Regions from separate parts of the Arthrobacter arnarulunnguaqae genome, predicted to be linked through region 1. Evidence: predicted binding sites of a transcription regulator. Region 1 holds the regulator's gene; the other holds the start of a gene.
The links. The regulator HrcA, encoded in region 1, represses chaperone genes, less so after heat shock. The targets are predictions, from matches to a motif close to TTNGCACTCGNNNNNNNCGAGTGCNAA.
Positions count from the first base shown of each region.

Region 2: the regulator HrcA is predicted to act here: its motif matches at 2,013-2,039, upstream of groL (chaperonin GroEL).

Region 1 covers NZ_JBIMER010000001.1:430,858-434,617, forward strand. The annotation lists gene ACHAAJ_RS01950 (16S rRNA (uracil(1498)-N(3))-methyltransferase) at 1-367, opposite strand, end outside; gene dnaJ (molecular chaperone DnaJ) at 367-1,488, opposite strand; gene hrcA (heat-inducible transcriptional repressor HrcA) at 1,545-2,558, opposite strand; gene ACHAAJ_RS01965 (DUF3097 domain-containing protein) at 2,739-3,599, shown strand; gene ACHAAJ_RS01970 (DUF4870 domain-containing protein) at 3,705-3,760, shown strand, end outside.
Region 2 covers NZ_JBIMER010000004.1:141,976-145,735, forward strand. The annotation lists gene ACHAAJ_RS06025 (DUF4031 domain-containing protein) at 1-23, shown strand, start outside; gene groL (chaperonin GroEL) at 194-1,831, opposite strand; gene ACHAAJ_RS06035 (LytR C-terminal domain-containing protein) at 2,112-2,804, opposite strand; gene ACHAAJ_RS06040 (DUF3263 domain-containing protein) at 2,841-3,137, opposite strand; gene ACHAAJ_RS06045 (uracil-DNA glycosylase) at 3,354-3,760, shown strand, end outside.

The sequences.
Region 1 (3,760 bases):
TCCAACGCACGACGCAACGCTCGGCCTGCCATGGGACCACCCTGTCAATTCCCAGTTCCACCGCGGATTCCACGGCTTGGAGGTCCCGATCGCCCTTCGCCAGCGCCTGAACCAGGACAGTACGGAGGGCGGGAGACGACTCGACCTCCAAGGTTTCGACGCGGGCCTCGAGGAACCCCCTGGCCGTGGTGACCACGACGCAGGCGGCGCGCCGGCCCCCGCCGTCGACGAGATCGATCCGTTCGCCCTCCCGCACGCGCTTGACCGACACGGCGTGGTGCCCCTCGGGGCCATCCAGCGTCACCGTCTGTCCCGGTGCCGCGTTGGCCAGGGCACCCGGATCGACGAGGAAGGCCTGGTTGCTCATTAGCCGCGGTGGCCAAGCTTGTCGAAGAAGCGGGAGAAGACGCCGCCACGCTCGGAGAGCCGCCCCTCGGCGACCTCCTCGCCGCGCAGCGTCGCGAGCCGCTCCAACAGGTCCCGCTGTTCGGCGTCCAGCTTCGTGGGTGTCTCGACCTGGATGTGCACGATCAGGTCGCCGCGCCCACCGCCGCGAAGCCGTGGAACGCCGAGCTGCGAGAGTCGCACGGTGTCCCCGGACTGCGAGCCCGACTCCACGCGGATCTCCTGCTTTCCATCGAACGTGTCGAGGTCCAGGTCCGCGCCGAGGGCGGCTGCCGTCATCGGCACGGTCAGCGTGGCGTGCAGGTCGTTGCCCTCGCGTTCGAAGACCGGATGGCGCTTGACCTCGATCTCGACATAGAGGTCGCCGGCGGGTCCGCCGCCGGGGCCGGCCTCGCCCTGCGCCGCGAGGTGGATACGGGTGCCGGTTGCCACGCCCGCGGGCACCTTGAGCTGCTTGCTGACGCGTTCACGCACGCGGCCCTGTCCCATGCACTCGTTGCACGGGCTGGGAAGGGTCGTTCCGAAACCGCGGCAGGCGCTGCACGTCTCAACCGTCATCATCTGGCCGAGGAAGGAGCGAACCGGCCGCTGCACCTGTCCGCGCCCCCTGCAGATGTTGCAGGACTCCGGCGAGGTTCCCGGCTGGCAGCACGTCCCGTGGCAGGCGGTGCACGTGACGGCGGTTTCCATCTCCAACGGGTAGACGACGCCCTGGACGGCGTCCTTCAGGTCGATCGGCGCGGTGATCAGCGCATCGCGGCCCCGGCTGGTCCGCGAAGCGGGCCCGGCGGCCTGCCCCGTCCCGCCGAAGAACTGCTCGAAGATGTCGTTGAAGCCGTAGCCCGCTCCGGGGCCGGGTCCCGCGGCGTTGCCGTTCTCGTTGCCCGTGGTGTCGTAATTGCGGCGCTTCTCCGGATCCGACAGGACCTCGTAGGCGCGGGTGACGAGCTTGAACTCGTCCGCGGCGCCGTCTCCCGGGTTGACGTCCGGGTGCAGCTTACGCGCAAGCTTGCGGTAGGCCTTCTTGATCTCCTCGGTCGTCGCGCCCTGCGCGACGCCGAGTACGTCGTAGTGGTTGCTCACAGTGTTCGCTGTGTCCTTTCCTGCTTTTCGATGCTTGGTTAACCGGTGGGTCGGCGTTAGCCGGCCAGGATCCGGGAAAGATAGCGGGCGACCGCGCGGACGGCGGCCATGCTGCTGGGGTAGTCCATGCGCGTGGGGCCGAGGATGCCCATCTTGGACGATTGGCCCGGCCCGTAGGCCGTGGCGATCAGTGAGGTCTCAACCAAACCACCGTACGCGTTTTCGCTGCCGATCCGAACCGCGATGCCCCGTGCATCCAATTCCATCTCCGAGAACAACCGCAGCAGCACGACTTGCTCCTCGAGGGCCTCGAGGACCGGGGTAATGGTGAGCGGGAAGTCGCCCGTGGAGCGCGCGAGGTTGGCCGTACCGGCCATCACAATTCGATCGACCACGCTGTTGTCGCCCAGCGCGCCGAGCGCGCCGGCGAGTATCCGTGCGGCCGGGCGGAGCCTAACGGGCACGTTCTCCACGGCGGCGCCCGCCAGCGGCGACAGCTCGGCCAGCTTGCCGCCGGCCGCCATCGCCATGAACGCCGCCTTGATGGTGTGCAGGTCGTCTTCGTTCGTCTCCGCCGGAGTGAGCACAACACGCTGCTCGACCTTGCCCGAAGTGCTGATCAGGACGGCCAGCACCTGTCCGGCGCCGAGCCCCACCAGTTCGATGTGGCGGACAGCCGCGTCGCTGTACTGCGGAACCTGGATGACGGCGACCTGGTGGGTCAATTGCGCCAAAAGGCGAACCGTGCGCTCGAGGACGTCGTCGACGTCGTCCGCGCCTTCGATGAGGGATTGGATGGCGCGGCGCTCCGCGGCGGAAAGCGGCCGCACGTCCTCGATGCGGTCGACGAAACGCCGATACCCCTGTTCGGTGGGGACACGCCCGGAAGAGGTGTGCGGCGCGGCGATCAGACCCTCGTCCTCCAGCGCCGCCATGTCGTTGCGGATGGTCGCCGCAGACACGCCCAGCTGGTGGCGCTCGACAAGAGCCTTCGACCCCACGGGCTCGCGGGAGTGCACATAGTCCTCGACGATGGCCCGGAGCACCTCGAGGCGTCGTGGTTCGGACATCCCTTCCCTCCCGATTCCGTCTCGTGGGCGATGGTTGGACGACGGGGCGGTTTGGCACTCGACGCCGTCAAGTGCCAAGTCTAATACGTTTCGAGGTTGTTAGCATGGTGGCTGCGCGCCGGATGGCCGGATCGCACCGCCGCCCCCGTGGGCGCACCACGAAAGGCTGTGTCAGGCACTGTGAACAACTACGAATGGGGCGCCCGCGAGATCTCGGCCCCGCGACCGAGGAAACTTCGCCAAGTCCCCGCCGCGTTGGGTCTGGTCCTCGAGGACGTGCAGACGGAATGGGTGGGCGAAGTAGTCCGGGTCGAAAAGTCCGGGGGCATGCGGATCGTGGTCCTTGAGGACCGGCGCGGAAAAACCAAGTCCTTCCCGACCGGTTTCGGATTCCTGATCGAGGGCGAGCCCGTCGAGATCGTGGAGCCGGTTCGGGGCGGCACGCCGCCGCGGCCGGCGCGTACGGCGTCCGGTTCGGTGCGGGTCGAGAACCTCAGGGCGCGGACGGCTCGGGCGAGCCGCGTTTGGGTCGAGGGCAAGCACGACGCGGAGCTGGTCGAGAAGGTATGGGGCCACGACCTGCGCGTCGAGGGTGTTGTCGTGGAGCCCCTGCACGGCGTCGACGACCTGGCGTCTGCCGTGCGGGAATTCGCCCCGGGGCCGGGACGGCGGCTCGGCATTCTGGTGGACCATCTGGTGCCGGGCAGCAAGGAAGCCCGGATCGCCGCCGAGGCCATGGCCGTGCCGGGTGCGCGTGGCAACGTCCTGATCGTCGGCCACCCCTACGTCGACGTATGGCAGGCCATCCGCCCTTCGGTGCTCGGCATTCGCGCCTGGCCGGTTGCGCCCCGCGGGACCGACTGGAAAACGGGGATCCTTCGGGGCCTCGGGTGGCCGCATGCAACCCAAGCGGACGTGGCGCTGGGTTGGAAGCGCCTGCTGGCGAGCGTCACGAGCTACGCGGACTTGGAGGCCAGCCTGCTGGGCCGCGTGGAGGAGGTCATCGATTTCCTGACGGCCGAGGGTGGCCCACGCGGGTAGCGACACGGGACAGGCCCGGCGCGCGGAGCGGATCCGCGCCGAACCACCGGCCCGTCGTGCGCGAACCACCGACTTCACGGGATAAACTGGCCGCAATAGGCGACCATGAATGGAGACTCGGGCGTGACCCACGGGTTTAGCGAAAAGGCACGGAACGATTC
Region 2 (3,760 bases), on a different contig from region 1:
CCGGCCTCGAGCGACTGCCGTAGGCCCCGGCACCACGGCCGACGCCGGCAGGCGAACGGATCGCCGTAGGCCCGAACCATGTTCGAACGACCACATCACGCCGATGGCCGCGGCCCCCGCCTGGGGAACCGCGGCCATCGTTGTCCGGTCATCGACCGGGGCGTTCGGGTGGTGCCGCCGGAGCGGCGGGTGGCTAGAAGCCGCCCATGCCGCCCATGCCGCCCATGTCGTCGCCACCGGGCATGGCCGCAGCGGCCTTTTCCGGCTTGTCGGCGACAACGGCCTCGGTGGTGAGGAACAGCCCTGCGATCGACGCGGCGTTCTGCAGAGCGGAGCGCGTGACCTTCACCGGGTCGTTCACGCCCGCGGCCAGCAGGTCCTCGTAGACGCCCGTGGCGGCGTTCAGGCCGTGGCCCGAAGGCAGGCCCTTGACCTTGTCGGCGACGACGCCCGGCTCCAGGCCGGCGTTGAAGGCGATCTGCTTCAGCGGAGCCTCGACGGCAACCTTGACGATGTTCGCGCCGGTCGCCTCGTCGCCCTCGAGCTGCAGCTTGGCGAACGCGCGCTCGCCGGCCTGAAGGAGGGCCACGCCGCCACCGGCGACGATGCCCTCTTCGACGGCGGCCTTCGCGTTGCGGACGGCGTCTTCGATGCGGTGCTTGCGCTCCTTGAGCTCGACCTCGGTCGCCGCGCCGGCCTTGATGACGGCAACGCCACCGGCCAGCTTGGCGAGGCGCTCCTGCAGCTTCTCGCGGTCGTAGTCCGAGTCGGAGTTCTCGATCTCGGCGCGGATCTGGCTGACGCGTCCGGCGATCTCCTCGGCGTCGCCGGCACCCTCGACGATGGTGGTCTCGTCCTTGGTGACGACGACCTTGCGCGCCTGGCCCAGCAGGTCCAAGGTGGCGGTCTCGAGCTTGAGGCCGACCTCCTCGGAGATGACCTGGCCACCGGTGAGGATGGCGATGTCGGCCAGCATGGCCTTGCGGCGGTCGCCGAAGCCCGGGGCCTTGACGGCCACGGACTTGAACAGGCCGCGGATCTTGTTGACGACCAGCGTGGCCAGGGCCTCGCCCTCGATGTCCTCGGCGATGATCAGCAGCGGCTTGCCGGACTGCATGACCTTCTCCAGGACCGCGACGAGGTCCTTGACGTTGGAGATCTTCGAGTTGACGATCAGGATGTACGGGTCCTCGAGGACCGTTTCCTGACGCTCGGCGTCGGTGACGAAGTAGGCCGAGATGTAGCCCTTGTCGAAGCGCATGCCCTCGGTCAGCTCGAGGTCCAGCCCGAAGGTGTTGGACTCCTCGACCGTGATGACGCCTTCCTTGCCGACCTTGTCCAGGGCCTCCGCGATGAGCTCGCCGATCTGGTTGTCGCCGGCGGAGATGGACGCCGTGGCGGCGATCTGTTCCTTGGTCTCGATTTCCTTGGCGGAGGCGACCAGCTCGGCCGTCACTGCCGCGACGGCCTTCTCGATCCCGCGCTTGAGGCTCAGCGGGTCAGCGCCGGCGGCAACGTTGCGCAGGCCTTCCTTGACCAGTGCCTGCGCGAGAACGGTGGCGGTGGTGGTTCCGTCGCCGGCGACGTCGTCCGTCTTCTTGGCAACTTCCTTGACGAGCTCGGCACCGATCTTCTCGTACGGGTCCTCGAGCTCGATCTCCTTGGCGATGGACACGCCGTCGTTCGTGATCGTGGGCGCGCCCCACTTCTTCTCGAGAACGACGTTGCGGCCACGCGGGCCGAGGGTCACCTTGACGGCGTCGGCCAGGGTGTTCAGGCCCCGTTCGAGGCCGCGGCGTGCTTCCTCGTCAAATGCAATCATCTTGGCCATGGCGGCTTGTGGTCCTTTCGGGACAGTCATGCGTTTTCATGGGCCGGAGGCAACGCCCGCGACGGACGGCAGCCGGGTGGCGCTTTCGGTACGCCAACCGGACTTCCTCGCTGCAACTGGCCAGGGGTTCACCCGGCGCCCCGCGAAAGATCGTGGCCCGTACGACGTCGTCGATGGACTCTTGGCAGTCACGGCACCCGAGTGCTAAATCAATTATTGGCACTCTCGCCCCGAGAGTGCAAGCGCGGCGCCCAATTCGCCACGGATTGGTCGGACGGAACTAGCTGTAGTCGCGGCCGAGCACCACGGAGATCTCCGTGGGGATGTTCGGCGTTTGGAAGACCGTGGCGATGCCCAGGACCCGTGCGGCCTCCTGGGCCGTGGAGCGCGAGGACTCGGAGCGGAAGTAGACCACCGACACGTTTTCCTGCCGGGACCAGTTCGCCGCGCTGATGGACGTGAACCCGCCGTTGCGCAGGCTCGACGCCACCGAACCGGCCAGCCCGGAGCGCCCTGCTCCGTTGTAGACGCCGACGGGCGCCGACCGGTCGACGGCGCCGGCGGCCTCGCTGGACTCCTCCGGCTCGTCGGATTCCTCGGGCTCCGGCGACGCCTCGGGCTCCGGCGATGCCTCGGGCTCCTCGGACTCAGATTCCGGTGCCTCGGACTCGACCGGCTCGGACTCCGCGGGCTCGGACTCGGCGGGCTCGGATTCCGCGTCGCTGCTGTTCGCGGCATCGGAGCTCGCAGCCGGGGCGCCCGAGGAGTCCCCGGGGGAAGCGGTCGGCGTGCCGGTCATCTGGGGCAGGACGAAGAACGAGAACAGTCCGACCAGCAGCGCGAGGACCCCGACGCCCATCAACAGGCCCAGGCCCGGGCGCTTGGCGGTGCCCGCGGTCTCGGCCCGGTGGACCCCGTTGCGGTCGGTGAACTCCGGAACCCTGTCGAATTCGTCGTTCGCGTACTTGCTCATCGTTGTCCTTGGATCTGATCGGTACGTCGGCGCCGGCTACGCCTCCGTGGCCAGCCTGCGCGCGCTTCGGGCCCGGTGGCGGGTTGAACGTAGTCTACGCAATCTCTTCACCAGCATGGGATCGTGCGCGAGCGCCGACTCGGAGTCGATAAGCGCGTTGAGCACCTGGTAGTAGTTCGCCGCGGAGAGGTCGAACAGCTCGCGGATGGCCTGCTCCTTGGCGCCGGCGTACTTCCACCACTGCCGTTCCAGTGCCAGCATGCGCTGGGCGCGCTCGTCGAGGTCGCTCTCGGGATCCCCGGCGAATCCCGGTTCGGTCTCTTCCGCTGCCACAACGCTCCTCCCGGTCCAGTGCCGCGCGGGCGCGGGGCACGCCTCCCATGGTAGTTCCGAATCACAGGGTTGTCATTTGAACGGCCGGTCCCCCGCGCGCGGCAGAATGAACGGATGCACGATTCGCCGGACGCACCCGAACAGCATCCGCTTTTTGCGTTGCCGCCAGCTCCGCGGGGCGAGGACATCCCCGCGGGCCCGCGCTTGGCGGCGGGCATGGCCCCGGATTGGGCCCGCGCACTCGAGCCCGTCGCCGGCCACATCGAGGCCATCGAGGGCGACCTCCTGCGGCGGCGCGAAGCGGGCGAGAACGTGCTCCCCGCGCCGACGAACATCCTTCGCCCGTTCACCCGCCCGCTGGAGTCCGTCAAGGTCCTCGTCGTGGGGCAGGACCCCTATCCGACGCCGGGGCACGCCATCGGTCTCAGCTTCGCGGTCGAACCGCACGTCCGGCCACTGCCACGAAGCCTCGCGAACATCTACCGGGAGCTGGCGGACGACGTCGGCGCCACTCCCCCGCCGCACGGCGACCTGTCGGCCTGGGCGGACCAGGGAGTGCTGCTGCTGAATCGCGTCCTCACCGTCTCCGCCGGCTCGACGGGCTCCCACAGGAGGCTGGGCTG